One region of the Arthrobacter sp. zg-Y916 genome, then DNA from elsewhere that is predicted to be linked to it. Evidence: riboswitches for the same ligand, from Rfam matches in the RefSeq annotation. Region 1 holds a riboswitch; the other holds the start of a gene.
What was found. Region 1 has a riboswitch for S-adenosylmethionine ahead of LOC59_RS15135 (methionine ABC transporter ATP-binding protein). Riboswitches for the same ligand answer to the same signal wherever they lie in the genome.

Region 1 (4,184 bases):
TGCACGAGCGCTTGATGACCGTATCTTTAGGAGCATTGACCCAGCCTGCACGCGCTCCTACGGTGGAGGCAGGGCCAGCGGCGGCCCGCCCCGGCGAAGGAGAATCCCATGGATCCAGCAGCTGACGCATCGGGACGCGTACTGTCCGCGGACGGAACGCCCATCGCCTGGGAACGTCACGGCCAGGGTCCGCCGCTGGTGGTGGTGGATCCCATCATGATGGACCGGACCACCTCCGGCCTGGCCGGGGTTGCCGAACTGCTGGCAGAGGGCCACACCGTCTACACGTATGACCGCAGGGGTAAGGGCGAAAGCGGGGACGGGGAGGAATACACCCCCGAATCCGAGGTGGATGACCTGCTGGCCGTCGTGCAGGCCGCGGGTGGATCGGCGGACCTGCTGGGAACCTCCTCGGGAGCGATCCTTGCCCTCCGCGCCGCTTCGGAATCAGCGGTTGTCTCCAGCGTCATTGCCGTCGAACCGCCGCTCTCCCAGGAAGGCTCGGCAGGGCCTGACATCCGGCCGCAGCTTGAAGCCCTGATCGACGCCGAGGACCGGGCGGGAGCCGTGCGCCTGTTCCAGGAGTCCATCGGTGTTCCGGAGGAACTCATCGAGCAATCCGAACCCTCACCTTTCGAGCCGGCGGCGCACACCATCTCCTACGATCTCACCCTCATGCTGGAAACCGACATCCAATCCCTCACCGGCATTCATGTTCCGGTCCTGGTGCTGGCCAGCAGCGGCAGCGATGCCCGGCTGCAGGGCTGGGCCCGCGAGACGGCCGAAATCCTCCCGGAGGGTTCTTTCCAGTTGCTCGAGGGATCCTGGCACGGACTGGACGATGCAGTGCTTGCCGAGGCGGTCAACGACTTCCTGGAATAAAGGCCGCGGACGCCTGATCGACCAGTCGCAGGACGGCGCGTACGCTGTAGACCCGTTGAGTTCCAACCGGAGGGAGGGCCAGAATGGCACACCGCAATGATCCCGAGGTTATATCCCGCCTGCTCTCATCCAAGGGACGCTGGGCAGTGGTAGGTCTCTCGAACAATCCGCTGCGTCCGGCAGTCGGCGTCTCCAGATTTGTCCAGGACTCGCTGGGGATGGAGATCGTCCCGGTGAACCTGGCGGGCGACGACGTCTTCGGCAATAAGGGCTACACCAGGCTGGCCGAGATCCCGGGCCAGATCGACGTCGTCGACTGTTTCGTGAATTCGGCCCGGGTGGGGGACATTGTGGACCAGGCCATCGACATCGGTGCCAAGGCCGTCTGGCTGCAGCTCGGCGTCGTGGATGAGGCGGCCGCCCAGCGCGCCGCCGAAGCGGGGCTCGACGTCGTCATGGATACCTGCCCCGTCATTGAAGCGGGACGCTACGGGCTCTAAGGCCCCGCCGGAGCGGCCGGGCGCAGGTCCACCGGCAGTGAACGGTGGGTTTTCCACGCCGTGAGCATCTGGTCCCGGGTGCCGCCGGGGTGGGAGGCGTGCCAGTCCCGGGAGAACCGGTTCAGCTCAAACTGCGGCCCGATTGGCCGGGCATCCCCTGACCGGGTGGCATGCCAGTGGTCCCGCGCCGCGGCCAGCGTCGCAGTTCCGTCATTGTCGGCGAAGAACGCCCGCATGGGCGCATCAAACCGGAAACCGGGCCCCAGCGCATTGACGAAGAACTCCCGGAGCACCTGGCTGCACGGATGCCCGGCAGGAACCACCGTATGAATCGTCAGCGGCGGGACCAACGGCGCAGGCCTGCGCGGTGGGCGGGCGGGCGCTTCCGCCCGGGGGCGTCCGGCCAGGCAAGCCGCGACGCGTGAGCTGACAGTGGCCTTTGAGCCGGCGGCGCTGAGGCCGTTTGCCCGGGCGAAGCCCTGCAATTCCTCCTTCAGCCAATACCAGCGGAGGAACTGCGTCTCGCTGAGATCGGTGGAAAGCGGCGGGCGCTGCGGCGGAATCACGCCTTCCATCCTGCCCGACGAAGATGCCGCAGGCCCCAGCCCGCGCCGTAGACGAGGAAACTCTTGGTGACCCAGGTGATGCACGTCACGCACGGACGCACTGCGTCATGTGCGGTCACAACATTGCGCGGGCTCCCGCCAGCGGTCAGCATGAACCCGTAACCATCCAGAGCGGCTGAGAGACCTGGCTCCGTGACGCCGCAGCAACCCCTTCCGTAATTCATTCGGAGCAGAGGGGTGCTACCGCCAGGACCGATGGAGAAGCACCCGCTATCTTTTGGTCCCCTTCAAACGTGCTCCGGCGCGCTGAAGCTGTGGACTCCGCGGCGCGCGCCTTCACAACCTGAAGGAGGAGAGCATGATCCGGATCGAGAATGTTTCGACCGTTTTTGACACCGGCGGATCCAGTTTCACCGCCGTGGACAACGTGTCCCTGGACATCCCCAAAGGCAGCATCCAGGGCATCATCGGGTTTTCCGGTGCGGGCAAATCCACGCTGCTGCGCAACATCAACCTCCTGGAACGTCCCACCTCGGGCCGGGTCCTGGTCGACGGAAGGGACCTGACCGGCCTGGCGGATGCCGAGCTGCGCGCAGCACGGCATGAGATCGGGATGATCTTCCAGCACTTCAACCTGCTGAACAACCGCACGGCCGCGCAGAACGTGGAGCTCTCGCTGAAATTCGCGGGAGTGAAGAACGCTGCCGAGCGCCGGCGCCGCACACTGGAGGCGCTCGCCGTCGTCGACCTCTCGGAGAAGGCAGGAACCTACCCGGCCAAGCTCTCCGGCGGGCAGAAGCAGCGGGTTGCCATCGCCCGGGCCCTGGCCACCCGGCCCAAGGTGCTGCTGTGCGATGAGCCGACCTCCGCCGTCGACCCCCGCACCACCGCGTCCGTGCTGCAGTACCTTTCCGACGTCAACGCGCGGTTCGGCATCACGATCGTGGTGGTGACGCACGAAATGAACGTCATCAAGGCCATTGCGGACAACGTGGCCGTCATGGAGGAGGGACGGGTCGTGGAACAGTTTGCGCTCACGGAGCTTGTCCGGCCCGGGTTCACCCCGGCCACCTCGATCGGACGGTACCTGATCTCCGACGAGATCACCCTGGACCGGGCTGCCCGCCGGGAAGGAGCCCGCGTTGCTTGAGCGCATTGCCGAAGTCTGGCCCGAACTGCTCGCGGCACTGGGCCAGACCGGAACCATGCTCGTCGTCGCCATTCCGCTGGCGGTTCTGATCGGAACCCCGCTGGGTGTCCTGCTCTTCGCCCTCGGACCGGACGGACTGGTCCACAAACCCCGGCTTCACCGGGTGCTGGATTCACTGGTGAACCTGGTCCGGTCCTTTCCGTTCCTGATCCTGCTGATCGCCATCATTCCGTTCACCCGGTTCGTGGTGGGCACCACCATCGGCACCGCGGCGGTAATCGTGCCGCTGACCATCAACGCCATCCCCTACTTCGCCCGGTTCGTGGAACAGAACATCACCGCTCTCGGCGGCGGCGTGGTGGAGGCCGCCCGGTCCATGGGAGCCACCCGCGGGCAGATCGTCCGCGATGTCCTGCTGGTCGAAGCGCGTCCGGCCCTGATCAGTTCCGTCACCATCATGACCGTCAGCTTCATCTCCTACTCGGCCATGGCCGGCCTGGTGGGCGGCGGCGGAATCGGCGACTTCGCCATCCGGTACGGCTACTACCGCTACGAAACCGGGCTGATGCTCACCGCGATTGTGTTGATGGTCCTGCTGGTCCAGGCCGTGCAGCTGGGCGGCTCCTGGTTCTCCCGCCGCGCTGACAAGCGCCTCTAGCTTCTCCTCCAACCGACTTCTACAGAACGGAACCACCGTGAGTACTCCGAGTACCCGTTTTTCCGGGCCGCGTCCGCGCCTGCTGCTGAACGCCTTCCTGATGAACACCACCAGCCACATCCGCGGCGGCCAGTGGCGCCATCCGGACGCCGGACAGCACCGCTTCAACGAGCTGGGGTTCTGGACGGACCTGGCCCGCCAGCTCGAAGACGCCAAGTTCGACGCCCTCTTCTTCGCCGATGTGGTGGGCCTGTACGGAAACCACGACGGCGGCTGGGCTTCCCACGTGCGCCGCGGGCTGCAGGTGCCGGCCAACGATCCGGTCCTGCTCCTCGCCGCGCTGGCAGGTGCCACCCGGAACATTGGGCTGGCCGCGACGTCGTCCGTTGTACAAAGCCATCCGTTCCAGTTCGCCCGGCAGATGTCCA
Region 2 (4,184 bases), on a different contig from region 1:
GTGAAGCGCACCCCGCCTTCGATGACGTTGGTGTGGTTCTTCAGCTTGTTGGCGGTCGACGCCGAGCCGGTGAAGGAGACCATGTCACGGTAGTCGAGGTGGTCCAGCAGGTCCCGGGCGGAGCCGGAGATCAGCTGCAGTGAACCTGCCGGAAGGATCCCGGATTCGATCATCATGCGCACTGCGGCTTCGGAGAGGTAGCCGGTGGGCGTTGCGGGCTTCACGATGGTGGGAACGCCGGCGATGAACGCAGGAGCGAACTTCTCGAGCATGCCCCAGACCGGGAAGTTGAAGGCGTTGATCTGCACGGCGACGCCGGGGATCGAGGTGTAGACGTGCTCGCCGATGAAGGAGCCGTCCTTGGAAAGCACCTCGGCGGCGCCGTCGATGACGACCGTGGAGTTGGGCAGTTCGCGGCGTCCCTTGGAGCCGAACGTGAAGAGCACGCCAATGCCGCCGTCGATGTCCACCAGGGAGTCGATCTTGGTGGCGCCGGTGCGGGCGGAGATTTCGTAAAGTTCCTTCCGGCGGCCGTTCAGGTACTGGGCCAGTTCCTTCAGCTTCAGCGAACGCTGGTGGAAGGTCAGGCCGGCCAGTCCGCGGTGGCCCACGGTGCGGCCGTGCTCCACGGCGGCTGCAATGTCCAGTCCGTCGGTCGACACCAGGGCGAGGATTTCACCGGTGCTGGCGTCCCGGACCTCAGTTGGGTTTGCGGCGGCGCTTTCCGGGGTCCACCACTCGTCCTGGACGAAGCTGGGGACGACTTGCACGTCTATGGCGGTTGAGGTCATCTTTGACGGACCCTTTCGATACTGGACGTTCGTTTTCCTGACCGGGCGAGTTCCGCTGGCTGCGGCTTCCGCCGGACACAGCGATAACTGACCGGACGGTCGGTAATGAATCCAGCCTACATGAGAGTGCCCTGCGGCACACTATGCCAAGCCCGGGATCCGGCTTTTTGACTCGCGGCTGCCCCGGCTGCCACACCACGTGTTTGCTCCTGTCCGCGCCGGCGCTACCGTGGGCCCGGACGACGACGGAAGGTACGACGATGAACCGGAACCCGATGCGCGGCTGGACGAAAGCAGGACTGGTGCTGCTTCTTGGAAGTGTCCTAACTGCTGGCGGGGTTGCGGCTCCGGCGGCTGCGGGCGGACAGGACCGCGGCCACCACCGCGGGTGGGACCGGGACCGCGGGTGGGACCGGGACCGCGGGTGGGACCACCACCGGGGCTGGGATCGGGGCTGGGATCGAGACAGGGACCGCGGCGGAGAAGTGGATTACGTTGCCCTGGGTGACTCCTACGCGTCGGGCTTTGGCGGCGGGCCGCTCCTCGATGCCTGCGGCCGGACTGCAGAAGGGTACCCGGCCCTGCTGGATGCCCTTCGCCGGGTGGATCGGGAGGCGGATGTGACGTGTGCCGGCGCGACGGCGTCGAGCACTCCCCCGGGCGCTCCCGCCGGACCCGTGGACCTGCCGGAGCAGATCGCCGCCCTGCGCGCGGATGGTTCCCTGAACCGCGGCACCGACCTGGTCACCGTCACGATTGGCGGCAATGACGTTCAATTCGGCGCCGTCGTTCAGGCCTGCATCGGTCCGGTGCTGCCGGAAACCTGTGCACCCGCCATTGCGAGTGCGACCGCTTACGCGCAAACCACCCTCACGGCGCAGCTGCAGGAATCCCTCCGCCAGATTCGTGAACTCGCGCCGCGGGCCGAACTGGTACTCGTCGGTTATCCGTACCTGTTCGAGGCCGGAACCGCGGGACCGCTCAGCCCGGAGGCGGTGGCACTGTTCAGCCAGGGGACGGACGCGCTTAACGCGGTGCTGGCCGGACAGGTACAGCGCGGAGAAACCTTCGTGGATGTCACGGATGAGTTCGCCGGGCACGGCGTGGGGTCCGCGGATCCATGGATCATCGCCCTGGGCAGCGAGTTTCAGCTGCACCCGAATGCCACCGGCTACCGCGAAGGCTACCTGGCGGCCATCACCGCAGATGTCCATCTGGGGCATGGGAAGGGCCACTGCCGCGGCCGGCGGTAACCGTTGTCATTGCCGAAACAAGACGCGGCAAGGGACGGGTGCCACCGGCACCTGCTAACGTAATCAATGCTTCACGAGACATGGCCTCCGCACCTTCCCGGTGCGGAAAAGCTCCGACTGGCCATGCACCAACCCCACTGTTCGGCGGGTGGTTCGGATGACGAAGCGGCCCGCGTCCAACCGGAGCGGGCAAGGACACTCTCTTTCGAAGGACACGCTGTGCTTCCCTCCAGTGACCCGCGCTGCACCGCCTTTTCCCCCGGCCACAAGATCCATTGGATCCACGGCGGCCGGCTCAACCGCTACGAGGACTGGATCGACGTCGAAGTCCACGCCGATCCGGAGCTGGACCTGATCTACCTGATAATCGCCGGGCAGCAGCAGCTCATGTGGCACCACGACATTCCGCTCCTCGCCGAAGCCCTCGCGCTCAGCCCCGGGCAGCCCCAGTGGTGCCCCCGGTATTCGTCCCTGATGGTCCCGGGCGCCTTCGAAGGCCGCAACCGGAGTTCTTTTTTCTACTTGGCTACTACCGGGCGGGCGGCTCCCTGCCGGGGACGGGTTCCGCGACATGATCTGAGGATGCAGGACAGCGATTCCGCGTAGGGCAATACTTGGGCGGATTGTTTAGGGGAAGGGGCCGGATGGACACAGCCCAGGTGCGGTTGTGGTGGCTCCCGGTTGGTGCCGGCGGCCATCTGGTGGTCCACACCAGCCGCTGGTGGGAGCTCTGGCGCGCGCTGCGCGAGCGGCGACGTCCCCGGCCCCTGTTCCACGCAGCACTGGAAGTCACCGCGAGCGGTTCCCGCTATGCGATTGAAATGACCCCGGCGTGGGGCCAGGGCACCGGTCCGCTCGGAGTCGTGGCCACGGGACCAGTGGGACTCCGGTCCCTCGGACGGCTCAGGCTGTTCCGGTACGAGGTGCGGTGCTGGCCGAACGGGGTCATACCGGACCTCGCCTTTGCGCCGGAACCGGCCCTCGTGTTCAATCTGGACGCTGCCGGGGCCGAGGCCCTGCTTGCCCGGGTGCCGCAGGTGCCCCTGAAGGTGTGGGGCGCGAAGGTGCCCGGCGGCGACATGTGGAACTCGAACTCCCTGGTTTCCTGGCTGCTGCAGACCAGCGGTTTTGACGCCGCGGCCCTGCAGCCCCCGCAGGGCGGCAGGGCTCCGGGCTGGCTTGCCGGCATTGATGCCGCACGCCCGCAGTCTCCCACGGCAGAAGCCGAACAGCGGCCTTAACGGCAGCAGCCCGCATGCTCCGGCCTCACAGGGGCGAAGGATGCGGGCTGCCGCTCATTATGAAACTAGCTCCAGTCGAAGAACCCCTTGCCGGTCTTGCGGCCAAGCTCGCCGCGGGCCACCTTGTCCCGCAGGATCTGCGGCGGCTCGAAGCGCGGGCCGAGTGTGGAGGCCAGGTACTCGGCGATGCCGAGGCGCACATCCAGCCCCACAATATCCGTGGTCTTCAGCGGGCCGGTCGGGTGCTTGTAGCCCAGGACCATGGCCGCGTCGATGTCTTCAGCGGACGCAACACCCTCTTCGACCATGCGCATCGCCTCGAGCGCGATCGCCACACCCAGGCGGGAGCTGGCGAAGCCCGGAGCGTCATTGACGACGACGGGAGTCTTGCCCAGGTCGGCCACCCAGGTTCGGGCGGCCTCGGCGAGCTCTTCGGAAGTCTGCTTGCCCAGGACCACCTCGATCAGGGTGGAGGCAGGAACCGGGTTGAAGAAGTGCAGGCCGCAGAAGCGCTCCGGACGCTGCAGCTTTTCGGCCAGCTCCGAAACTGACAGCGAGGACGTGTTGGAGGCGAGCCAGGCGCCGTCGCCCAAATGCTCCTCCACAGCGGCCAGCGCGGCAGCCTTCAGGGCGAAGTCTTCCGGAACTGCCTCGACGACCAGGCCTGAGCCGGCGAAGTCTGCATAATCGGTGGAGACGCTGAGCCTGGCAACCAGGGCATCGAGGGTCTCGTCCGTGGTGCCGCGCTCAACGCTCTTAGCGAGGTTGGAGGCAACGCGCTCGTACGCTGCGCTGGCTGCCTGCTCATCGCGCTCAACCACGACGACGGCGGCACCGGCGGTGCAGAAGGCGTGGGCAATGCCCGCGCCCATGCGGCCGCCGCCGAGGACCCCGACCTT

Region 2: linked by a shared signal. The riboswitch ahead of LOC59_RS02260 (hypothetical protein) and the one ahead of LOC59_RS15135 (methionine ABC transporter ATP-binding protein) in region 1 are both predicted to bind S-adenosylmethionine.

The regions. Positions count from the first base shown of each region.
Region 1 is NZ_JAJJOD010000010.1:17,117-21,300, forward strand. It holds gene LOC59_RS15120 (alpha/beta fold hydrolase) at 109-882, shown strand; gene LOC59_RS15125 (CoA-binding protein) at 966-1,382, shown strand; gene LOC59_RS15130 (SAP domain-containing protein) at 1,379-1,948, opposite strand; SAM riboswitch class I at 2,108-2,210, shown strand; gene LOC59_RS15135 (methionine ABC transporter ATP-binding protein) at 2,307-3,098, shown strand; gene LOC59_RS15140 (methionine ABC transporter permease) at 3,091-3,756, shown strand; gene LOC59_RS15145 (NtaA/DmoA family FMN-dependent monooxygenase) at 3,794-4,184, shown strand, end outside.
Region 2 is NZ_JAJJOD010000001.1:470,899-475,082, reverse strand. It holds gene paaZ (phenylacetic acid degradation bifunctional protein PaaZ) at 1-791, opposite strand, end outside; gene LOC59_RS02265 (SGNH/GDSL hydrolase family protein) at 1,052-2,044, shown strand; SAM riboswitch class IV at 2,114-2,246, shown strand; gene LOC59_RS02260 (hypothetical protein) at 2,264-2,650, shown strand; gene LOC59_RS02255 (hypothetical protein) at 2,689-3,285, shown strand; gene LOC59_RS02250 (3-hydroxyacyl-CoA dehydrogenase family protein) at 3,351-4,184, opposite strand, start outside.